Regions from separate parts of the Agromyces sp. NPDC058136 genome, predicted to be linked through region 2. Evidence: predicted binding sites of a transcription regulator. Region 2 holds the regulator's gene; the other holds the start of a gene.
What was found. The regulator LexA, encoded in region 2, represses DNA repair genes until DNA is damaged. The targets are predictions, from matches to a motif close to TCGAACANNTGTTCGA.
Positions count from the first base shown of each region.

Region 1 (12,127 bases), on a different contig from region 2:
GCCGATCTTTACAGACACAGATGTCTCCTGGATGACGTGGCGCGAGCGCCGTTGCACGGATGGACTGCTCGGACGACGGTGTCCCCGGACAGGTCCGGGGACACCATCCGTTTACGACAGTAGCAGCAGCCCTGAGGTCTTCTCACCAGCTGCGGTGAAGCGGCGCTGGACGTTCTCCCAGTTCACGATCGTCCAGAACGCCTTCACGTAGTCGGCCCGCACGTTCTTGTAGTCGAGGTAGTACGCGTGCTCCCAGACGTCGAGCATGAGCAGCGGCACGATGCCGGCGGGCAGGTTGCCCTGCTGGTCGAAGAACTGCACGATGATCAGGCGCTGCCCGAGCGAGTCCCAGGCGAGCACCGCCCAGCCCGAGCCCTGCACGCCGAGCGCGGTGGCGGTGAAGTGCGCCTGGAACTTGTCGAACGACCCGAACTGGTCGTCGATCGCCGCGGCGAGGTCGCCGGTCGGCTTGTCCCCGCCCTCGGGCGAGAGGTTGGTCCAGAAGATCGAGTGGTTGACGTGCCCGCCGAGGTTGAAGGCGAGGTCCTTCTCGAGCTTGTTCACGTTCGCGAGGTTGCCCGAGTCGCGCGCCTCGGCCAGCTGGGCGAGCGCGGTGTTCGCACCGGTCACGTAGGCCTGGTGGTGCTTCGAGTGGTGCAGCTCCATGATCGCGCCGCTGATCGCCGGCTCGAGCGCCGAGTAGTCGTAGGCGAGATCGGGGAGGGTGTAGTCAGCCATAGCTTCTCCTTGTCAGGTGCGCCGGGGCACCCGGGCGTCTCCCCGGGTCTCCGCGGCGGCTTTTCGAGTCTATGCCCGCGGGGCGGTGCCGTGCCGGGTCGCGTCGCCCGGTGACAGGGGTCGCGGATGCCACGGGGCAGGAGTACCCTCCCTCCCCCGTCGCCGCCCGCGGTTCGAGCCCCGGGCGCCGCTCAGACCTCGTCGAGGTCGGCGGACTTCGTCCCCGCTCAGACCTCGGCGGGCACTGCAGGGCACAGCCTGGCTTCGTCCCCGCTCAGACCTCGTCGAGGTCGGCAGGCAGGCTGGCCTCCGTGCCCGGCACGCCGAGGTCGGCCGCACGCTTGTCGGCCATCGCCAGCAGGCGCCGGATGCGACCGGCGACCGCGTCCTTCGTCATCGGCGGGTCGGCGTGGTGTCCGAGTTCGTCGAGGCTCGCCTCGCGGTGCGCGAGGCGCAGTTCGCCGGCGTACTTCAGGTGGTCGGGGATGTCGTCGCCGAGGAGTTCCATCGCACGCTCCACCCGGGCGCACGCGGCGACGGCGGCCTGCGCCGAGCGGCGGAGGTTCGCGTCGTCGAAGTTCACGAGCCGGTTCGCGGTCGCCCGCACCTCACGGCGCTGGCGCAGCTCCTCCCAGTTGCGGACGGTGGTGCTCGCGCCCATCGCGGCGAGCATGGCGCTGATCGCCTCGCCGTCGCGGATCACGACGCGGTGGACCCCGCGCACCTCGCGGGCCTTCGCCGAGATGCCGAGGCGGCCGGCCGCGCCGACGAGCGCCATCGCGGTCTCGTTGCCCGGGCAGGTCACCTCGAGCGCCGCCGAACGGCCGGGGTCGGTGAGGCTGCCCTGCGCGAGGAACGCCCCGCGCCAGATCGCCGCGACCTCGTCGCGCGAGCCGGTGGTGAGCTTGTTCGGCAGGCCGCGCACCGGGCGGCGGCGTGCGTCGAGCAGGCCGGTCTGCCGGGCGAGCGTCTCGCCGCCCTCGAGGATGCGGACGAGGTAGTTGTTGGTGCGGCGCACGCCCGTCGGCGACACCACCGAGACGTCGGGGCGAACCCCGTAGATCTCGCCGAGGTCGCGGGTGACCCGCCGGGCGACGTTCTTGGAGTCGAGCTCGGCCTCGATCGCGATGCGGTTCGAGATGATGTGCAGCCCGCCGGCGAATCGCAGCACCGAAGCCAGTTCGGCGATGCGCACGCTCGTCTTCGAGACCTCGACCCGTGCGAGCTCTTCTTTCACCTCAGCGGTCAATGCCACCTGTCATCCAATCTGTGTTGCGGGGACCCGACGTCATTCGCGACCGAGGTCGCGATGCTTGACGCTCACGACGACGCCGGGCATCTTCGCGACCCGCTCGGCCAATTCGCGGACCATTGCGACGGAACGGTGTTTGCCGCCCGTGCAGCCGATCGCGATCGTCGCGTGTCGCTTGTTCTCTCGTTGATAGCCGGCCACCACGGGCTCGAGTGCCCGCGCGTACGCGTCGAGGAACTCTCTCGCTCCGGGCTGGCCGAGCACGAACTCGCTCACCTCGGCGTCCTCGCCGGTGAGGTGCCGCAGCTCGGGGTTCCAGAACGGGTTCGGCAGGAACCGGGCGTCGGCGATGAGGTCGGCATCGGTCGGCGCCCCGTACTTGAAGCCGAAGCTCTGCATCGTCACGCGGAGGCCTGCGTGATCGGCACCCGCGAACGTCTCGGTGACGAGATTCGCGAGCTGGTGGATGTTGAGGTCGGAGGTGTCGACGACGAAGTCGCTCGCCTCGCGGAGGGTCGCGAGGCGCGCCCGTTCGGCACCGATGCCGTCGAGGAGGGTGCCGTTGCCCTGCAGCGGGTGGGGCCGTCTGACCGACTCGAAGCGCCGCACGAGGACGGCGTCGTTCGCGTCGAGGAACACGACGCGGACGTTCACGCCGGCGCGGAGGGCCTGGATGATGTCCTGCAGTTCGGAGAAGAAGTCGCGGCCGCGGATGTCGACGACCGCCGCGATGCGCGGCAGCGAGGTGCCGGCGCGTTCGACGAGTTCGACGAGCGGGCGCAGCATCTGCGGCGGGAGGTTGTCGACGACGTACCAGCCCAGGTCTTCGAGCGCGTTGCCCACGGTCGATCGACCGGCGCCGCTCATCCCCGTGACGATGAGCATCTCCTGCTCTTCGGGCTCCCCCGCGGTCATCCCGGCCCCCTTCTGCGTACCGACTTCCCAGCCTATCTGGGTGCCGGGGCCAGATCGGCGTGAAGCCGGGCGTACACGGTCGCGGCGAGCGTCGGGCCGACCCCCTTGACCTCGGCGATCGCCGCCTCATCGGCCGCCTTCAGACGTGCGACGGAGCCGAAGTGCCGCAGCAGCTCCTTCACCCTGGCGGGGCCGAGCCCCGGGATCTCGGAGAGCACCGAGCCGATGTCGCGCTTGCGTCGCTGCCGCTGATGCGTGATCGCGAAGCGGTGCGCCTCGTCGCGCACCCGCTGGAAGAGGAAGAGGGCGTCGCTGTTGCGCGGAAGGATCACCGGGAAGTCGGACTCGGGCGTCCAGATCTCCTCCAGGCGCTTGGCGATGCCGCACAGGTAGATGCCCTGGACGCCCGACTCGCGCAGCGCCCGCTCGGCCGCGGCGACCTGCGGCTGCCCGCCGTCGACGATGAGCAGGTTCGGGCGGTACGCGAACTTCTTGCGTCGCTCGGCGACCTCGGGCGCGTCGTCGACGGCGGATGCCTCGCCGTCGGCCTCGATCGCGTCGATCGACTCGATCGCCTCGGCGAGCTCGTCTCGAGGCTCGGCGCCGGAGAGGTAGGCCAGACGGCGGGTGAGCACCTGGTGGATCGAGTCGGTGTCGTCCGTCGAGTTCGGGATCGTGAAGCGGCGGTACTCGTCTTTGCGCGGCAGGCCGTCCTCGAAGACGACCATCGAGGCGACGATGTTCGTGCCGCTGAGGTGCGAGACGTCGTAGCACTCGATCCGGAGCGGCGCGTCGGCCATGCCGAGCGCCTCCTGGATGTCTTCGAGCGCACGGGACCTCGTCGTGAAGTCGGCGCTGCGCCGGGTCTTGTAGAGCATGAGCGACTGCTTCGCGTTCTGCGTGGCGGTCTGCAGCAGCGAGGCCTTGTCGCCGCGCTGCGCCACGCGCAGGCGCACCTTCCGCCCGGCGCGTTCGCCGAGCCACGACTCGAGCGCCGAGGCGTCGTCGGGCAGCTCGGGAACGACCACCTCTCCGGGAGGACGGAGGTCGTCGCCGTACGCGTTCTGCACGACCGAGTCGACGAGCTCGCCGAGCGGCACATCGAGCTCTTTGTCGACCGTCCACGAATGGATGCCTCGGACACGACCGCCGCGCACGATGAACAGCTGCACCGCCGCGGAGAGCTCGTCGTGCTCGATGCCGAACACGTCGAGGTCGACCTTGTCGCCGAGCACCATGGCGCTCTTCTCGAAGAACGCCGTCGCGGCGACGAGTCGGTCGCGGTAGCGCGCCGCCGCCTCGTACTCCTGTGCGGCGGCGGCCCGGCGCATCCGCTCGTCGAGCTCGCCGAGGATCCGGCGATCCTGGTTCTGCATGAACGAGACGAATCGATCGACGTTCTCCCGATGCTCGGCGATCGTGACCTTGCCCGAGCACGGGCCGAAGCAGCGCCCGATCTGCCCGGCGAAGCAGGGCTTGCCGGTGGCCATCGCCCGACGATAGTCGCTGTCTTTGCAGGTGCGGATGGGGAACAGCTTCAGCAGGATCTCGAGCGTCTCGTTGATCGCCCACACCTTGGGATACGGCCCGAAGTAGCGGGCACCGCGCAGCTTGCGGTTGCGGGTGACGAAAGCGCGCGGCGCCTCGTCGGCGAGCGTGACGGCGAGATACGGGTACGACTTGTCGTCCTTGAACCTCACGTTGAACGGCGGGTGGAACTCGTTGATCCACGTGATCTCGAGCTGCAGCGCCTCGACCTCGCTGCCGACGACCGTCCACTCGACGGAGGCGGCACTCGTCACCATGCGCCGCGTGCGCTCGTGCAGGCTGCGGAGCGGCGCGAAGTAGTTCGAGAGCCTCGCCCGCAGGTTCTTCGCCTTGCCGACGTAGAGCACCCGCCGCTCGGCGTCGCGGAACCGGTAGACCCCGGGATCGGTCGGGATCTCCCCGGCCTTCGGCCGATAGGGGACGCTCTGCTCGGACGGGTTCGCGCTGCTCATCGCCTCAGCTGGCCACGTCGGCGCGCTCGGCCGCGGCGTCGAAGATCTCGCGGAGGAAGTACCCCGTGTGACTCTCGGGCACCGTGGCGACGTGCTCGGGCGTGCCGGTCGCGACGAGCTGACCGCCGCCCGATCCGCCCTCGGGGCCGAGGTCGATGATCCAGTCGGCCGACTTGATGACGTCGAGCGAATGCTCGATCACGATGACCGAGTTGCCCTTGTCGACGAGCTTGCCGAGCACCTTCAGGAGCTTCTGAACGTCTTCGAAGTGCAGACCCGTGGTCGGCTCGTCGAGCACGTAGACGCTGCGCCCGTTCGACCGGCGCTGCAGTTCGGTCGCGAGCTTCACACGCTGCGCCTCACCGCCCGAGAGGGTGGTCGCGCTCTGACCGAGCTGCACGTAGCCGAGGCCCACGTCGACGAGGGTCTTGAGGTAACGGTGGATCGCGGAGATCGGCTCGAAGAACTCGGCCGCCTCGCTGATCGGCATCTCGAGCACCTCGGCGATGTTCTTGCCCTTGTAGTGCACCTGCAGCGTCTCGCGGTTGTAGCGCTGGCCGCCGCACACCTCGCAGGCGACGTAGACGTCGGGCAGGAAGTTCATCTCGATCTTGATCGTGCCGTCGCCCGAGCATGCCTCGCACCGGCCACCCTTGACGTTGAAGCTGAACCGGCCGGGCAGGTAGCCGCGCGCCTTCGCCTCGTTCGTCTCGGAGAAGAGCGTGCGGATGCGGTCGAACACGCCCGTGTAGGTCGCGGGGTTCGACCGCGGGGTGCGGCCGATCGGCGCCTGGTCGACGTGTACGACCTTGTCGAGGTGCTCGAGCCCGGTCACCCGACGGTGCTTGCCCGGAACCTTGCGGGCGCCGTTCAAGCGGTTGGCGAGCACCCGGTAGAGGATGTCGTTGACGAGCGAGGACTTGCCGGAACCGCTAACGCCGGTGACCGCCGTCAGCACCCCGAGCGGGAACTCGACGTCGACGCCGCGGAGGTTGTTCGCCTCGGCGCCCTGCACCGAGATCATGCGCTCGGGATCGATCGGACGTCGGTGGGCGGGGATCGCGATCTCGCGTCGGCCCGACAGGTAGTCGCCCGTGAGCGAGCGCGTGTTCTTGAGCAGCTCGGCGTAGCTGCCCGAGTGCACGACGGTGCCGCCGTTGATGCCGGCGCCCGGACCGATGTCGACGATCCAGTCGGCCGTGCGGATCGTGTCCTCGTCGTGCTCGACGACGATGAGCGTGTTGCCGAGGTCGCGAAGCGCGACGAGCGTGTCGATGAGGCGCCGGTTGTCTCGCTGGTGCAGACCGATGCTCGGTTCGTCGAGCACGTAGAGCACGCCCGTGAGCCCGGAGCCGATCTGGGTCGCGAGGCGGATGCGCTGCGCCTCGCCGCCCGAGAGCGTGCCCGCCGCGCGGGCGAGGTCGAGGTAGCTGAGGCCGACGCGGATGAGGAAGTCGAGTCGCAGCTTGATCTCGCGCAGCACCTGCGCACCGATCTTCTGCTCGCGCTCGGTGAGTTCGAGGCGGTCCATGAAGGCGCGCGCATCGGTGAGGCTCAGGAGCCCGACGTCGGCGATGCTGTGGTCGTGGATGAGGACCGAGAGCACCTCGGGCTTCAGCCGCTTGCCGTCGCAGACCGGGCAGGGCACCTCGCGCAGGTACTCGGACCAGCGCGCACGCTGCACGTCGGTCTCGGCCTGCAGGTACTGGCGCTCGATGTACGGGACGACGCCCTCGAAGCCCGAGCTGTAGCTCATCTCGCGGCCGTAGCGGTTGCGCCAGCGGACCTTGACCTCGAAGTTGTCGCCGCGGAGCACCGCGTTGCGGGCGTCGTCGGCCAGTTCCTCCCAGGGGGTGTCGAGGGAGAAGTCGAGATCGCGGGCGAGCCCGTCGAGCAGCTTCTCGTAGTAGTTGTAGAGGCTCTTGCCCTGCGAGGTCCACGGGAGGATCACGCCCTCGGTGATGCTCAACGCAGGGTCGCCGAGCAGGAGCGCCTCGTCGACCGACATGCGGGTGCCGAGGCCCGAGCACTCGGGGCAGGCGCCGAACGGCGCGTTGAACGAGAAGGTGCGCGGCTCGATCTCGGTGAGCTGGATGGGGTGCTGGTTCGGGCACGAGAGCTTCTCGGAGAAGGTCGCCCACGCTGCGGGCCCCTCTTCGTCGACGTAGTTGACCTGCACGAGCCCGTCGGTGAGGCGCAGCGCCGTCTCGAGCGAATCGGTGAGCCGGCCGAGCACGTCGGGGCCGGCGACGAGCCGGTCGACGACGACCGAGATGTCGTGCTTGATCTGCTTCTTCAGCTTCGGGGGTTCGTCGAGCCGCACCATCTCGCCGTCGACGACGGCGCGGGAGTAGCCCTGCGCGGCGAGCTCGCGGAAGAGGTCGACGAACTCGCCCTTCTTCTTCGAGACGACCGGGCTCAGGACCTGGAACCGGGTGCCCGCCTCGAGCTCCATCAACTGGTCGGCGATCTGCTGCACGGTCTGGCGCTGGATCTTCTCCCCGCAGACCGGGCAGTGCGGCACGCCGATGCGCGCCCAGAGCAGACGCATGTAGTCGTAGATCTCGGTGATCGTGCCGACCGTCGACCGCGGGTTGCGGTTCGTGGACTTCTGGTCGATCGAGACCGCCGGGCTCAAGCCCTCGATGAAGTCGACGTCAGGACGGTCGACCTGCCCGAGGAACTGCCGGGCGTACGCCGAGAGCGACTCGACGTAGCGGCGCTGCCCCTCGGCGAAGATCGTGTCGAAGGCGAGCGACGACTTGCCCGAACCCGACAGGCCCGTGAACACCACCATCGCGTCGCGAGGAATCTCGACATCGACGTTGTGCAGGTTGTGCACGCGGGCACCGCGGACACTCAGGCGCGAATGGGCATCGAGACGTGAAACTGGCACCCTTCGAGTCTACGAAGCACCACCGACATCGTCGGCCGGCCTGCACGCGCTCTCAGCGAACATATGTTCGATCCTCGCTCTGCGGCCGACTGGACGCGGGCGGCGGCGGCCCCGGGTTTCAGCCCAGGTGCCCCGCCTTCTCCATCTGCCGGAGCTCGCGCTTGAGCTCGGAGACCTCGTCGCGGAGCCGCGCCGCGAGTTCGAACTTCAGCTCCCCGGCGGCCTCGAGCATCTGCTCGTTGAGGTCGCGGATGAGCTCCTCGAGGTCGTTCGCCCCCTCGGCGGCGATCCCCTCACGGCGGAGGTTCGGCACCGGGGACTTCTTGCGGCCGTCGCGGCCGGCGAGGAGCTCGGCGGTGTCGGCCTCTTCGCGGGCGAGCAGCTGGGTGATGTCGGCGATGCGCTTGCGGAGCGGCTGCGGGTCGATGCCGTTGACCCGGTTGTACTCGAGCTGCAGCTCGCGACGCCGTGTCGTCTCGTCGATCGCCTGCTTCATCGAGTCGGTGAGCACGTCGGCGTACATGTGCACCTCGCCCGAGACGTTGCGCGCCGCGCGACCGATCGTCTGGATGAGCGAGGTCGCCGAACGCAGGAACCCCTCTTTGTCGGCGTCGAGGATGGCGACGAGCGAGACCTCGGGGAGGTCGAGGCCCTCGCGCAGCAGGTTAATGCCGACGAGCACGTCGTAGACCCCCGCGCGCAGTTCGGTGAGGAGTTCGACCCGTCGCAGCGTGTCGACGTCGGAGTGGAGATAGCGCACCCGCACACCGGCTTCGGTGAGGAAGTCGGTGAGCTCTTCGGCCATCTTCTTCGTGAGGGTCGTGACGAGCACGCGCTCGTCGCGCTCGGCGCGCGTGCGGATCTCCTCGAGGAGGTCGTCGATCTGGCCCTTCGACGGCTTCACGACGATCTCGGGGTCGACGAGGCCGGTGGGGCGGATGATCTGCTCGACGATGCCGTCGGCGATGCCCATCTCGTAGCGGCCGGGCGTCGCCGAGAGGTACACGGTCTGCCCGACCCGGTCTTTGAACTCGTTCCACTTCAGGGGGCGGTTGTCGAGCGCACTCGGCAGCCGGAACCCGTGCTCGACGAGCGTGCGCTTGCGCGACGAGTCTCCCTCGTACATCGCACCGATCTGCGGGACGGTGACATGCGACTCGTCGATCACGACGAGGAAGTCGTCGGCGAAGTAGTCGAGCAGGCAGTGCGGCGCCTCGCCGGGCGCTCGCGCGTCGATGTGCCGCGAGTAGTTCTCGATTCCCGAGCAGAAGCCGATCTGCTCCATCATCTCGAGGTCGAAGGTCGTGCGCATGCGCAGCCGCTGAGCCTCGAGCAGCTTGCCCTCGCGCTCGAGCTCGGCGAGCCGTTCGTCGAGCTCGGTGCGGATCGTGCCGATCGCGCGCTGCATGACCTCGGTCGAGGCGACGTAGTGCGACCCGGGGAACACCGGCACGGCGTCGAGCTTCTCGATGACCTGGCCGGTGAGCGGGTGCAGGCTGTAGAGCGCCTCGATCTCGTCGCCGAACATCTCGATGCGGATCGCGAGCTCTTCGTAGATCGGGATGATCTCGATGGTGTCGCCGCGCACGCGGAAGTTGCCGCGCGAGAAGTCGACGTCGTTGCGCTGGTACTGCATCGAGACGAACTTGCGGATCAGCCAGTCGCGGTCGACCCGCTGCCCCACCTGCAGCGGCATCATCGCGTTGAGGTACTCCTCGGGCGTGCCGAGGCCGTAGATGCACGACACGGTCGACACGACCACGACGTCGCGCCGGCTGAGGAGCGAGTTCGTCGTGGAGTGCCGCAGCCGCTCGACCTCGGCGTTGATCGAGCTGTCCTTCTCGATGAAGGTGTCGGTCTGCGGGACGTAGGCCTCGGGCTGGTAGTAGTCGTAGTAGGAGACGAAGTACTCGACCGCGTTGTTCGGCAGCAGTTCGCGGAACTCGGTGGCCAGCTGCGCCGCGAGCGTCTTGTTGTGTGCGAGCACGAGGGTCGGCCGCTGCACCTGTTCGATGAGCCACGCGGTCGTCGCCGACTTGCCGGTGCCGGTCGCGCCGAGCAGCACGACGTCGGTCTCGCCGGCGTTGATGCGGCCGGCGAGCTCGGCGATCGCCTGCGGCTGGTCGCCGCTCGGGCGGTACTCGCTGACGACCTCGAACGGACGGACTGAACGCGTGGCCTGCATGGTGCAAGTCTAGGATCGGCCACCGACACCACGGCCGGCGTTCGCCTCGGGCGGAGCGCCGGGCCGCACTCCCCCGAACAGCCGACCGAGCGCCGCGCGACGATTCAGGCGCGCGCAGCCCGCCGCGCTGCGATGTCGGCCCAGAGCGCGTCGGTCTGGCTCATCGTGTGCGCGAGGGTGCCGTCGGTGTCGATCACGACGTCGGCGATCTGCAGCCGACGCGTGTTGTCGACCTGCGCGTCGACCCGCGCCTCGGCCTGGTTGAGGTCGAGCCCGCGTTCTTCGACGAGTCGCTTCACCTGGGTCTTGCGCGGTGCGTTCGTCACGACGATGAGGTCGAACGGGTGATCGACGGATGCCTCGACGAGGAGCGGCACGTCGTACACGACGACCGCGTCGGGGTTCTCGGCCTCGGCCTTCGCGATGAGCCGACCCGAGAGTTCGCGCACCGCGGGGTGCACGATGGCGTTCAGCCGTGCGCGGGCGGCGTCGTCGTTGAAGACGAGCTCGCCGAGCTTCGCGCGGTCGAGCGAGCCGTCGGCCTGAAGCACCCTCTCGCCGAACTCGGCGACGATCGCCGCCAGACCCGGCGTGCCGGGGGCGACGACGCGACGCGCGAGCTCATCGGCGTCGAGGTGAACGGCGCCGTGCTCGTAGAGGCGCCGCGCGACGGTGGATTTTCCTGAGGCGATGCCGCCCGTGAGGCCGATCAGATACACGTGACCACTCTAATCGTGCGACACTCGACTCGTTCGATGAGGAGGCGGCATGCTCGAACTGCTCACCGGGACGGGGCTCGCCCTCGCCGCCGGTCTCAATGCATGGATCCCCCTGGTGATCCTCGGGGCGCTCGACCGCTTCACCGGGCTCGTCGAGCTGCCGACGGCCTGGGCATGGCTCGCGAACGAATGGGTGCTGCTCATTCTCGTGGTGCTGCTCGTCGTCGAGTTCGTCGCCGACAAGATCCCGGGCCTCGACTCCGTCAACGACCTCGTGCAGACGGTCGTGCGCCCGACGGCGGGCGGCCTCGCGTTCAGCTCGGGCATCGGCTCCGAGACGGTCGCCGTCACCGACCCCGAGACGTTCTTCGCGTCGTCGCAATGGGTGCCGATCGCCGTCGGCGTCGGCCTCGCGCTCCTCGTGCACCTCGCGAAGGCCGCGGCCAGACCGGTCATCAACACCGCGACGGCCGGCGTGGGCGCCCCCATCGCGAGCGCGGTCGAAGACGCCGGAAGCTTCACCCTCGCGTTTGCCGCGATCCTCGCACCGGTGCTCGTGATCCTCGGAATCGTACTCCTCGCGATCGCCGTCGTCCTCGTCGTCCGCCGCCGTCGCCGCACACGTCGGGCGCGGAGCGCGGAGCATCCGCTGCCCGCCCCCTGAACGGCGGCGCACTCACCGCCGCAGGGCGAGGTACGCCCCACCAACGCCGGAAGGCCGGCCCCCGAGGGGACCGGCCTTCCGTCTTCTCGCGAAATGCGATCAGTTGTTGCTCGAGAGCTTCTCGCGCAGCGCCGCGAGCGACGCGTCGTCGGCGAGGGTGCCGGCACCGGCCGACTCGCTCGAGTACGAGGCACCGCCGGCCGAGAACGAGTCGTCGGCAGCCTGAGCGGCGAGCGAAGCAGCAACCTGCTTCTTGTGCGCCTCCCAGCGAGCCTGAGCGGCAGCGTAGTCCTGCTCCCACTTCTCGCGCTGAGCCTCGAAGCCCTCGCGCCACTCGTTGGTCTCGGGGTCGAAGCCCTCAGGGTACTTGTAGTTGCCCTGCTCGTCGTACTCGGTGAGCATGCCGTAGAGCGCCGGGTCGAACTCGGTGCCCTCGGGGTCGACGCCCTCGTTCGCCTGCTTCAGCGAGAGCGAGATGCGGCGACGCTCGAGGTCGATGTCGATGACCTTGACGAAGACCTCTTCGCCGACCGACACGACCTGCTCTGCGAGCTCGACGTGCTTGCCCGACAGCTCGGAGATGTGGACGAGGCCCTCGATGCCGTCGGCGACGCGAACGAACGCACCGAACGGAACGAGCTTCGTGACCTTACCCGGGGCGACCTGGCCGATCGCGTGGGTACGGGCGAAGACCTGCCACGGGTCCTCCTGCGTCGCCTTGAGCGACAGCGAGACGCGCTCGCGGTCGAGCTCGACGG
Region 1 covers NZ_JBHVUA010000001.1:7,392-19,518, forward strand. Annotated here, with positions in the region: gene gap (type I glyceraldehyde-3-phosphate dehydrogenase) at 1-18, opposite strand, end outside; gene ACFVTX_RS00050 (superoxide dismutase) at 112-738, opposite strand; gene whiA (DNA-binding protein WhiA) at 1,013-1,993, opposite strand; gene rapZ (RNase adapter RapZ) at 2,027-2,905, opposite strand; gene uvrC (excinuclease ABC subunit UvrC) at 2,938-4,905, opposite strand; gene uvrA (excinuclease ABC subunit UvrA) at 4,910-7,801, opposite strand; gene uvrB (excinuclease ABC subunit UvrB) at 7,920-9,986, opposite strand; gene coaE (dephospho-CoA kinase) at 10,091-10,705, opposite strand; gene ACFVTX_RS00085 (DUF4126 domain-containing protein) at 10,755-11,369, shown strand; gene rpsA (30S ribosomal protein S1) at 11,469-12,127, opposite strand, start outside.
Region 1: uvrA (excinuclease ABC subunit UvrA) is a predicted target of LexA. The motif match lies at 7,857-7,872, and genes of this name have one in related genera.

Region 2 (12,127 bases):
GCGTCCGAGCGCGCGCAGCACCGCCCAGACGGGCACCCCGCGCGCCCGACGCGAGAGCTCGGGCACCTTCTCATGGGGGTCGGCGCCGACCTCGGTCGCCTGCAGGTAGCTCGCGTGCATGCTGAGGGCGCGGTGCATGGCGCGGCCGTCGCGCACGATCGCGAGCCCGGAGTCGTAGGGCACGTTGAGGGTCTTGTGCGCGTCGGTCGACCACGAGTCGGCCCCGGCCATGCCCGCGGTCAGGTGCCGGAGGTTCGGGGATGCCGCGGCCCACAGCCCGAACGCCCCGTCGACGTGCACCCAGGCGCCGGCCTCGTGGGCGACGGCGATCGCGCCGCCGAAGTCGTCGAACGCGCCCGAGTGGATGTTGCCGGCCTGCAGCAGCACGATCGCAGGCCCCTCGCCCGCGGCGAGCGTGTCGCGGAGCGCGTCGACGCGAATGCGGCCCTCGTCGTCGGAGGGCACGACGATCGGCGCCCCGAGGCCCAGGTAGCGGCCGGCGAGGTCGACGGTGCCGTGCCGCTCCTCCCCCACGATGAAGCGGATGCGCGGCGCTCCCGCCAGTCCGGCCTCCTCGACGTCCCAGCCGACACGGGCGAGGACCTCGTCGCGGGCGGCCGCCATGCAGCTGAACTGCGCCATCGTCGCCCCCGTCGTGAAGCCGACCTCGCTGCCGGGCGGCAGCCCCAGCAGCTCGACGAGCCACGCGCCCGCGAGCTCTTCCGCGGCGACCGCGGCGGGCGTGATCGTGCGCAGCCCCGTGTTCTGGTCCCACGCCGACACCAGCCAGTCGGCCGCGAGCGCGGCGGGCTGGGTGCCGCCGATCACCCAGCCGTAGAACCGTGGGGACCCGATCGCGATGAGGCCCGGCTCGGCCGCGGCGGCGAGGTGGTCGATGACGGCGTCGGCGGCCTCGCCCCGCTCGGGGAGATCGCGGCCGAGACGGTCGAGGATCTCCTCGGCGCCGACGCTCGGCGGCACCTGGCGCTCGCGCACGGCGCCGAGCCACTCACGGGCGTGCAGCGCGGCGCGCTCGAGCGCCGCGGTGTACTCCGCGCCGTGGCCGCTTCGGTCTCGTCGTTCGGTTTCGGGATGCTCGGACATGGCCGCACCTGGATTCCGCGCCGTCGCGCACTCCGATCATGCTCCCGGGCGGCGCGCGGGGTCAATCACCCGAACGGGTCACCGGGCGGGATGCGCGGTCGCGGTCGCGCTCGCGCTCGCGCTCGTGCGACGTTGCCGCTTCAGCCCTCGGATGCCGCGGCGACGAGTCTGACCGAGAGCGAGTCCACGCCCGTGGCGATCGCCTCGTCGGCGGCCCAGCGGTGCGCGAGCCGGGTGGTCGTCGCATCGAGCGCCTCACGGCTGAGCCCGGCGACGAGTTCGAGCCGCACCACGAGTTCGGGCCCCGCGAGTCGCGCCCCGGGGTCGCCCGGCTCGAGCGTCACCGAGATGACCGAGAGCTCGCGCTCGATCGAACGCTCGAACGCCTCGCGCACGGCGACCGACTCGAACGGCGGCTGCCACGGCTGCGACTGCGCGACCGCCCACACGGCTGGGCGACGCAGCACGAACTCGCCCGGCGATCCGGGGTCGAGCACGACGAGCTCGGTGGCGTCGTCGGCGGCCGCGAGCGCGACCCGCACCCCGTCGGCCGGCACCGGCCGGGCGATGGGGTTCCACCGCGACATCGCCTCGACCGAGGCGAACACCGGCAGGACCGCACGACCGTCGGGACCGGCGACGGTCACGATCGAGAGCTCCTGGCTCTTGTCGACCGCGAGCCCGTGCGCCCCCGTCTCGGTGCCGCCGTCGCCGAGCTCGGCGAGCAGCGGGATCAGGAGGCGAGAGGTCGCGAACGCGGCGACGACCTCGGCCTGCCCGCCCTCACCGGCACGGAACCGGGCGATCGCCTCGGCGAGTGCCGCCGGGGCGCGGCCGTCGTCGGCCGCGTGCGGGTTCGGCTCGAACGAGCGTCCCGCCCAGGGCACGCCGGCGGAATCCGCGGCGGGCGAGGCGGGCGCCGAAGCATCCGCGCCCTCGCCCACCGGAGGCTCAGCGTGAGGCGACATCCAGCGCCTCGGCCAGCGTGAATGCGCCCGCGTAGAGCGCCTTGCCGACGATCGCGCCCTCGAGGCCGAGCGGCACGAGCTCGCGCAGCGCGACGAGGTCGTCGAGGCTCGAGACGCCGCCCGAGGCGACGACGGGGCGGTGCGTGCGGTCCATCACCTGGCGCAGCAGTTCGACGTTGGGCCCCTGCAGGGTGCCGTCCTTCGTGACGTCGGTCACGACGTAGCGGGCGGCGCCGGCGTCCTCCAGCCGCTCCATGACCTGCCACAGGTCGCCGCCGTCCTTCGTCCAGCCACGGGCGGCGAGCGTCGTGCCGCGCACGTCGAGCCCGACCGCGATCGCCTCGCCGTACTGGGCGATGACCGAGGCGGCCCACTCGGGGTTCTCGAGCGCAGCAGTGCCGAGGTTGATGCGCTTCGCACCGATCTCGAGGGCGTGCTCGAGCGACTCGTCGTCGCGGATGCCGCCCGACAGCTCGACGTTGACGCCCCGGACCTGCCGGATGACCTTCTTCAGGATGCCGCCGTTCGAGCCGCGACCGAACGCGGCGTCAAGGTCGACGAGGTGGATCCACTCGGCGCCCTGATCGGCCCAGTCGACGGCCGCGTCGACCGGGTCGCCGTAGCTCGTCTCGGTGCCGGCTTCGCCCTGGGTCAGACGCACGGCCTTGCCGCCGGCGACGTCGACTGCGGGAAGCAGCACGAGGCCGGGGGTCTTGTTGAACTCACTCATCACTGTCCTCGTTCGCGGAATGCCGCCGGGAATCGACGGTCGGCACAGTCACAGAATCCTAGTCGCCCTCAGCTTGCGCGACGTGTTCGTGACGGTGCGGGGTGTCGGCAATCGTCAGCCGAGCGTCCCGATCCAGTTCGACAGCAGCCGGATCCCGGCCTCCGCCGACTTCTCGGGGTGGAACTGGGTGGCCGACAACGGCCCGTTCTCGACGGCGGCGAGGAACGGCGCACCGTGCTCCGCCCACGTCAGCTTCGGCACCGGGAACGGCGGCATGACGTCGAGCGACCACTGCTGGGCCGCGTAGGAGTGCACGAAGTAGAAGCGCTCGCCTTCGATGCCGTCGAACAGGGTCGACCCCGCATCGGGGACGACGGTGTTCCATCCCATGTGCGGCAGCACCTCGGCCGGGAGCTCGGTGACGACGCCCGGCCACTCGCCGAGCCCCTCGGTGTCGACGCCGCGCTCGACGCCGTGCTCGAAGAGCACCTGCATGCCGACGCAGATGCCGAGCACCGGGCGGCCGCCCGAGAGCCGCCGGTCGATGATCTCGTCGCCGCGCACCGCGCGCAGCTGGTCCATCACCGCGGCGAACGCACCGACGCCGGGCACGAGCAGGCCGTCGGCCTCGCTCGCGGCACGGCGGTCGGCCGTGATCTCGACCTCGGCGCCGGCCGCCTCGAGCGCCTTCGCCGCCGAGTGCACATTGCCCGAGCCGTAGTCGAGCACCACCACGCGACGCGTGCGGCTCACAGCGCGCCCTTCGTCGACGGGATTCCGGTGACGAGCGGGTCGAAGGCCTTCGCCTGGCGGAACGCCCGGGCGAACGCCTTGAACTCGGCCTCGGCGATGTGGTGCGGGTCGCGCCCGGCGAGCACGTTCACGTGCACGGTCAGGCCCGCGTTGTACGTGATCGCCTCGAACACGTGCCGCACCATCGAACCGGTGAAGTGCCCGCCGATGAGGTGGAACTCGAAGCCGGCCGGCTCGCCCGTGTGGACGAGGTACGGACGCCCCGAGATGTCGACGACGGCCTGCGCGAGCGCCTCGTCGAGCGGCACGAGCGCGTCGCCGTAGCGCGAGATGCCGCGCTTGTCGCCGAGGGCCTGACGGATCGCCTGGCCGAGCACGATGCCCGTGTCCTCGACCGTGTGGTGCACGTCGATGTGGACGTCGCCCGAGGCGCGCACCGTGAGGTCGGTGAGCGAGTGCTTCGCGAACGCCGTGAGCAGGTGGTCGTAGAAGGGCACGCCCGTCTCGATGTCGCTCGCACCCGTGCCGTCGAGGTCGATCGACAGGTCGATGCTCGATTCGCTCGTCTCGCGCTGCACGCGCACCGCGCGGTTCTGGGTCTGGCCGCTCATGCGTCGATCCTATTCTCGGTGGAGGTGGGCGCCCCGCCGTCGGTGCCGGGCCCGGAGGTTTGCTCGTGGTCGCGCGTGTGCTCGCGCTCGGCGTTCGGCGCGAACACGGCGATCGCCTCGAGGAATGCGGTCGTCTCGGCCTCGGTGCCCGCGGTCACCCGCAGGTGACCGGGGATGCCGAGTTCGCGAATGAGGATGCCGCGGGCCAGCAGCGCCTCGAAGACGGCGTGCGGGTCGTCGACGCCGCCGAAGAGCACGAAGTTCGAACCGCTGCGGTGCGGTGCGAAGCCGAGCCGCGCGAGATCGACGACGATGCGTTCGCGCTGACCGCGGATCTCGTCGACCATGGCGAGCATCTCGCCCGAGTGCGCGAGCGCCCCGAGCGCGGCCGCCTGCGTGAGCGCCGAGAGGTGGTACGGCAGCCGCACGAGCCTGAGCGCGTCGATCGTCGCCGGGTCGCCCGCGAGGTAGCCGACGCGTGCCCCGGCGAAGGCGAAGGCCTTGCTCATCGTGCGCGAGACGACGAGCCGCGGCCGGCCTTCGAGCAGGGCGAGCGCGCTCGGCGTGCCCGGGTCGGCGAACTCGAAGTACGCCTCGTCGACGATCACGATGCCGCGCGCCGCGTCGGCGACCGCCCGGATCGTGTCGAGATCCAGCGGAGTGCCGGTGGGGTTGTTCGGGGCGCACAGCAGCACGAGGTCGGGGTCGTGCTCGCGCACCGCGGCGACGGCCGTCTCGGGGCTGAGCTCGAAGTCGTCGTCTCGGGCTGCGGCGATCCACTCGGTGCCCGTACCCGCCGCGAGCAGGGCGTACATCGAGTAGGTGGGCGCGAAACCGAGCGCGGAGCGCCCGGGCCCGCCGAACGCCTGCAGCAGGTGCTGGAGCACTTCGTTCGAACCGTTCGCGGCCCAGATGTTCGCGGCGCCGAGACCGTGGCCGAGGTACGCCGCGAACGCTTCGCGCAGCGCGGTGAACTCGCGGTCGGGGTACCGGTTCAGCGTGAGGATCGAGGCGGCGACCCGGGCGACGATGTCGTGCGCGACCGCCTCGGGGATCGGATGCGTGTTCTCGTTGACGTTGAGCGCCACGGGGACGGCCTTCTGCGGGGCGCCGTACGGCGTGCGACCGCGGAGGTCGTCGCGGATGGGGAGATCATCGAGACTCGTCACCGAACCATGCTAGCCACGCGGGGCTGCGTGCCCGGCGCGTGCGACCCCGTATGACCGCCGTTCGCCGCTACTGCGACGCCGGGATGGCGAGCTGCTGGCCCGGCACGATCGTCGCGCCGTCGAGGCCGTTGATGCGCACGATCTCGGCGATGGTGTCGCGGGGGTCGGCGGAGGGGGCGACCGCCTCCGCGATCTCCCACAGGGAGGCGCCGACGTCGACCGTGACGTACTCGAGGGCGGCCCCGCCGCCCGCGACGTCGGCCGCGGCGCCGCCCGCCCCGAGCACGAGGACGAAGGCCCACACGATGAGCGGGATCGCCGCGAGCGTCGTGAAGACGAAGCGGCCTCGGGAGGTCAGGCGCAGACGGGTGCGAACCACCGCGCCCTCGCCGTCGGCGGACCCGACGGCGCGCAGGGGCTCGGAACGGTACTGGACCGGGGCGTACCCGCCGGTCATGGTCACTGCGCTCATCTCACACCTCCTGAGTGAGTTCGTACCCGACCCTCGGCCGGGAGGGCCGGATACGAATCTCTGTTCCGAACATATCTTCGAATGTTTTCGAAGTCAAGCACCCGGACCGCGAGGAAACTCGTGCACGAATACCCGACACACTCGAACGAATGTTTGCCGCACCCCTGCGAGGCGGATACAGTTTCGAATGTCTGGAACAAGTGGAACAGGCACCACCGACATCCGATCGCGCGGGCGATCGCAACGAGGGGCGGAGACCGTGGGCGACAACGACGTGCGTGACATCGGAAGGGCGCGTCGACGCAAGAGCCTCAGTGCCAAGCAGCTCGCCATCCTCGAGGTCGTCCAGCGTTCGGTCTCGAGCCGCGGCTACCCGCCGAGCATGCGCGAGATCGGCGACGCCGTCGGGCTCTCCTCGCTCTCGAGCGTCACCCACCAGCTCAACCAGCTCGAGCTCGCGGGCTACCTCCGCCGCGACCCCAACCGCCCCCGTGCCCTCGAGATCCTCATCGAGGTGCCCGGCCTCGACGACCGCACCCCGGCGCCCGGCGAGACGAGCTCGGCGCCCGTCGGCGACGCCGCCATGGTTCCGCTCGTCGGCCGCATCGCGGCAGGTGTCCCGATCACGGCCGAGCAGCAGGTCGAAGAGGTGTTCCCCCTCCCCCGCCAGCTCGTCGGCAAGGGCGAGCTGTTCATGCTGAAGGTCGTCGGCGACTCGATGATCGACGCCGCGATCTGCGACGGCGACTGGGTCGTCGTGCGCGCCCAGCGCACCGCCGAGAACGGCGAGATCGTCGCCGCCATGCTCGACGGCGAGGCGACCGTCAAGGTCTTCCGCCAGCGCGACGGCCACACGTGGCTGCTCCCCCGCAACAGCGCCTTCGAACCGATCGTCGGCGACCACGCCGAGGTGCTCGGCAAGGTCGTGTCGGTGCTGCGCGCGGTCTGACGCAGACCGAGGCGCGCAGGCCTGCGCCGCGAGCGCGGCGCGCTCCGGCCACGAGACACGACGAAGGGGCGGATGCCGCGCAGCACGCGGCATCCGCCCCTTCTGTTCGCTCGGCTAGCCCGCGAGCGCCGGCTGGGCGCGCTCGGCCAGCTCCGCGCGCACCGCGCGCGTCGCCTCGAGGATGTTCTCGAGCGAGGCGACCGTCTCGTCGTAGCCGCGGGTCTTGAGCCCGCAGTCGGGGTTCACCCAGAGACGCGCCGCCGGGATCTCGGCGACCGCGCGCTCGAGGAGCGCCTGCACCTCGGCGGTCGACGGCACGCGCGGCGAGTGGATGTCGTAGACGCCCGGGCCGATGCCGTGGTCGAAGCCGCTCGTCGCGAGGTCGTCGACGACCTCCATGCGGCTGCGGGCCGCCTCGATGGAGGTGACATCGGCGTCGAGGTTCTTGATCGCGTCGATGACGACGCCGAACTCCGAGTAGCAGAGGTGCGTGTGCACCTGCGTCGCCGCCGCCGCACCCGCCGTGGCGAGCTTGAACGAGCCGACCGACCAGTCGAGGTACGCGGGCTGGTCGGCGAGCTTCAGCGGCAGCAGCTCGCGCAGCGCGGGCTCGTCGACCTGGATCACCTGAATGCCGGCCTGCTCGAGGTCGGCGATCTCGTCGCGCAGGGCGAGCGCCACCTGGCGGGCGGTGTCGCCGAGCGGCTGGTCGTCGCGCACGAACGACCAGGCGAGGATCGTCACGGGACCCGTGAGCATGCCCTTCACCGGCTTCGGCGTCAGCGACTGCGCGTACGACGACCACTCGACCGTCATCGGCGCCGGCCGCGAGACGTCGCCCCAGAGGATCGAGGGGCGCGTGCACCGCGAACCGTACGACTGCACCCAGCCGTGCTCGGTGACGGCGAAGCCGTCGAGCAGCTCGGCGAAGTACTGCACCATGTCGTTGCGCTCGGGCTCGCCGTGCACGAGCACGTCGAGGCCGATCTCCTCCTGCAGGCGCACGACGCGCTCGACCTCTTCGCGCATGAGCTGCGCGTAGCCGTCGGCGTCGAGCTCGCCCTTGCCGAGGCGCGCGCGGGCACGACGGATGTCGCTCGTCTGCGGGAACGAGCCGATCGTCGTGGTCGGCAGCTCGGGCAGCTCGAGCGCGGCCTGCGCGGCGACGCGCGTCTCGTAGTCGCCGCGGTCGAAGTCGCCGTCGGTGAGGGCGGCGAGGCGATCGCGCACGGGGGCGACGCGCACGCCGGGTGCGCCGCTGCGGTCGGCGAGGGCGGCGGATGCCTCGGCGAGCTCAGTTTCGATCACCTCGCGGCCGTCGGCGAGTCCGCGTGCGAGGGTCGCGACCTGCGCGACCTTCTGGTCGGCGAAGGCGAGCCACGAGACGAGGCGGGCGTCGAGGGCCCGCTCGTCGGTGACGTCGTGCGGCACGTGCAGCAGCGACGTCGAGGTCGACACGGCGACGCTGCCCGACAGGCGCTGCACGGCCGCGACGCGGTCGAACGCGGCGGCGAGGTCGCCCCGCCAGATGTTGTGGCCGTCGATGACGCCGGCGACGAGGGTCTTCGCGGCGAGCGCCTCGGCGGTGACGGGGTCGAGGCCCTCGGGCAGGGTGCCGCGCACGAGGTCGAGCGAGATCGCCTCGACGGGCGTCGCGGCGAGCACGGGAAGTGCGTCGTCGAGCGAGCCGTACGGCGCCGCGACGAAGATCGCCGGGCGCTCGTCAGCGGCGCCGAGCGCGTCGTACGCCTGCGCGGCCGCCTCGAGCACGCGGGCGCGCGGCTCGTCGATCGACTCGCTCACGAGGGCGGGCTCGTCGAGCTGCACCCACTCCGCGCCGGCACGGGCGAGCTCGGCGAGCAGCTCGGCGTACACCGGCACGAGCTCGGCGAGGCGCGAGATCGGGCGGAAGCCCTCGGGGGCGTCGTCGGCGGCCTTCGCGAGGAGGAGGAAGGTCACCGGGCCGACGATCACGGGGCGGGTGACGAAGCCCTGCGCCTTCGCCTCGGCGAACTCGCCGAGGATGCGCTCGGCGTGCAGCGAGAAGTCGGTGTCGGGGCCGATCTCGGGCACCAGGTAGTGGTAGTTCGAGTCGAACCACTTCGTCATCTCGAGGGGGGCGTCGTCGCCCACGCCGCGGGCGATCGTGAAGTACGCGCCGAGGTCGACGGTGCCGCCCTCGCCGAGGAAGCGGGCGAAGCGCGTCGGCACCGCACCGACCGCGACGGCGGCGTCGAGCACCTGGTCGTAGAACGAGAACGACTCGGGGATGGCCGATCCGGTGCGGTCGAGCCCCTGTGCGGCGAGGCGCTCGCGGGTCGCGGCGCGCAGCTCGGCGGCGGTCGCCTCGAGCTCGGCGGCGTCGATCGTGCCGGCCCAGAACGCCTCGACGGCGCGCTTGAGCTCACGGCGGCGGCCGATGCGGGGGTACCCCAGGATCGTGCCGGTGGGGAAGGCGGGTGCGGTCATCGTGCGGTGTTCCTCTCATTGACGAGCTGTGGTGAGACTCCGAGGCCGAGCCGGGCGAGCACGCCCAGCACGGCCTCGTGACGGTTGAAGGTGTAGAGGTGGAGACCCGGTGCGCCGCCCGCGAGCACCTCGCCCGAGAGCCGGGTCGCGAAGGCGACGCCGAGCTCGTGCTGCGCCTCCGCGTCGGGTTCGATCTCGAGGTCGATGGCGAGCTCGGCCGGCGCGTCGACGCCCGTGAGCTCGGCGAGGCGCGCGAGGCGGGCCGGGGTGGTGACGGGCATGACGCCCGGCAGGATCGGGATCGTGACGCCGGCCGCGCGGGCGCGCTCGACGTAGCCGAGGTAGTCGTCGGCGTGCCAGAAGAGCTGGGTGATCGCGAGGGTCGCGCCGGCGATCTCCTTGGCGAGGAGGGCGTCGACGTCCTGGTGGGCGCTGCGCGAACGCGGATGCCCCGTCGGGAACGCCGCGACGGCGACACGCTCGGGCCTGGGCCGCTCGCGGATGCGGGTCGCGCCCGGTACGCCGGGAACGCCGACCTGGGCGAAGGGCTCGCGCTCCTCCTGCACCCGGTGGATGAGCTGCACGAGCTCCGCGGCGCTGCCGAGGTCGCCGATGCCGGCGTCTGGGCCGGCGCCGGTCGGCGGGTCGCCCCGGAGCGCGAGGAAGCCCGTCACGCCGGCGTCGAGGAACTCGCGCACGAGCCGGTTCGCCTCCTCGTGCGAGGAGCCGACGCAGGTGAGGTGCGCCATCGGCTCGACCGCGGTGTGCTCGAGCATGTAGCGGAGCACCGTCAGCGAACGGTCGCGCGAGGAGCCGCCGGCGCCGAACGTCACCGAGATGAACGCCGGGTCGGCCTCGGCGAGCCGGTCGATCGTGCGGCCGAGCGCGAGCGCCGCGGCGTCGGAACGCGGCGGGAACAGCTCGAACGAGATCGGCGGGCGCGTCCGGCCGGCCGCGTCCGAGAACTCGGATCCGGTGGCTGCCATGGGACTCCTGCGTGGCGAGCCGAGGTCGGCTGAGGCACGGCAGGCCGCGCCCCACGCCGACGACGGCGGGTGGGTCTCGCGGGCGGGTGCCGGGCTCGGCGGTCGCTCCTGGTGCCCGGCATCCGGCCGTGCACCGACGATCAGGAGCGACGATACGCGCCGATCGCGGCGCCCGGGCCTCTATGACGCGAGGTGACGCAGGGTGACGCCGCGCGGCCGGCAGGACGGCCGCGCGGCGATCGGTTCAGGCTCCGACGGCGTGCGAGAACACGGCCAGCTGGGCCGAGAGCTCGGGCGAGACGAGCGCGCGCACGCGCGTGCCCTCTTCGAGGTAGTCGACCGAGAGGACGCGGCCGGTCTCGTGCAGCGTCGAGACGACGTCGCCCCGGTCGTACGGCACGACGAGGTCGATCTCGACGGCGGGGTCGGGCAGCATGCGCGTGATCGCCGCGAGCACCTCGTCGATGCCCTCGCCCGTACGGGCGGAGGCGAACACGGCGTTCGGTTCGAGCCCGCGGAGCACCAGCCGGTCTTCGTCGGTCACGAGGTCGGCCTTGTTGAAGACGATGAGCTCGGGGATGTCCCGTGCCCCGACTTCGCCGATGACGTCGCGCACCGTGGCGATCTGCCCGGCCGGGTCGGGGTGGGCCGCGTCGACGACGTGCACGATGAGGTCGGAGTCGCCGACTTCTTCGAGGGTCGACCGGAACGCCTCGACGAGCTGGTGCGGCAGGTTGCGCACGAAGCCGACCGTGTCGGCCAGCGTGTAGACGCGGCCGTCGGCGGTCGTGTTGCGGCGCACCGTCGCGTCGAGGGTCGCGAACAGGGCGTTCTCGACGAGCAGGCCCGCACCCGTGATGCGGTTGAGCAGGCTCGACTTGCCGGCGTTCGTGTACCCGGCGATCGCGACCGACGGGATCGCGTTGCGCCGGCGGTTGGCCCGCTTCGCGTCGCGTGCCGGCTTCATGCCGGCGATCTGCTTGCGCAGCTTCGCCATGCGCGAGTGGATGCGGCGGCGGTCGAGTTCGATCTTCGTCTCACCTGGGCCGCGCGAGCCCATGCCGGCACCGGCCGAGCCGACCTGGCCGCCGGCCTGACGCGACATCGACTCGCCCCAGCCGCGCAGGCGCGGCAGCAGGTATTCGAGCTGGGCGAGTTCGACCTGCGCCTTGCCCTCGCGGCTCTTCGCGTGCTGGCTGAAGATGTCGAGGATGACGGCGGTGCGGTCGATGACCTTCACCTTGACCGCGTCCTCCAGCGCACGCCGCTGACTCGGGGCGAGCTCGGTGTCGGCGACGACCGTGTCGGCGCCGAGCGAGGCGACGATGTGCCGCAGCTCCTCGACCTTGCCGCGGCCGAGATAGGTCGACGGGTCGGGGTGGGGCCGGCGCTGCAGCACGCCGTCGAGCACCCGCGCACCGGCCGTCTCGGCGAGGGCGGAGAGCTCGCGGAGCGAGTTCTCGGCGTCGTCCTGCGAGCCCTGCGAGTACACGCCGATGAGCACGACGTTCTCGAGTCGCAGCTGCCGGTACTCGACCTCGGTGACGTCCTCGAGTTCGGTGGAGAGCCCGGCGACGCGGCGGAGCGCTGCGCGCTCTTCACGGTCGAACTGCTCGCCGTCGGTGTCGGCGCCCTGCGCTCCGGCCGCGCCCTGCGCCATGAGCGCCTCGGCGGTGCCCGGGCCGAACCGGGTCACCCCGGCCTTCGTCTCAGCGCCGCGCAGCACCCGCTCGACGGCGTCGTCTGCGGTGTTCTGTTCGGCTTCATTCATCACGTTCAAGACTAGTTCCAATCGCTGCGATAGGTTCGCTGTATGGGTTCCGACCACTATTTCTCCGCGTCTCCGTCGAGCAGTTCGCGCACCCGCACCATCCGCGCGAGCCTCGCCGGCCGCGAGGTCGAGCTCACCACCGCCG
Region 2 covers NZ_JBHVUA010000004.1:26,834-38,960, forward strand. Annotated here, with positions in the region: gene ACFVTX_RS12285 (pyridoxal phosphate-dependent decarboxylase family protein) at 1-1,104, opposite strand, end outside; gene ACFVTX_RS12290 (SseB family protein) at 1,245-2,072, opposite strand; gene priA (bifunctional 1-(5-phosphoribosyl)-5-((5-phosphoribosylamino)methylideneamino)imidazole-4-carboxamide isomerase/phosphoribosylanthranilate isomerase PriA) at 2,056-2,802, opposite strand; gene hisH (imidazole glycerol phosphate synthase subunit HisH) at 2,917-3,555, opposite strand; gene hisB (imidazoleglycerol-phosphate dehydratase HisB) at 3,552-4,166, opposite strand; gene ACFVTX_RS12310 (histidinol-phosphate transaminase) at 4,163-5,335, opposite strand; gene ACFVTX_RS12315 (LysM peptidoglycan-binding domain-containing protein) at 5,403-5,807, opposite strand; gene lexA (transcriptional repressor LexA) at 6,067-6,756, shown strand; gene metE (5-methyltetrahydropteroyltriglutamate--homocysteine S-methyltransferase) at 6,871-9,225, opposite strand; gene ACFVTX_RS12330 (methylenetetrahydrofolate reductase) at 9,222-10,211, opposite strand; gene hflX (GTPase HflX) at 10,456-11,982, opposite strand; gene ACFVTX_RS12340 (class I SAM-dependent methyltransferase) at 12,025-12,127, shown strand, end outside.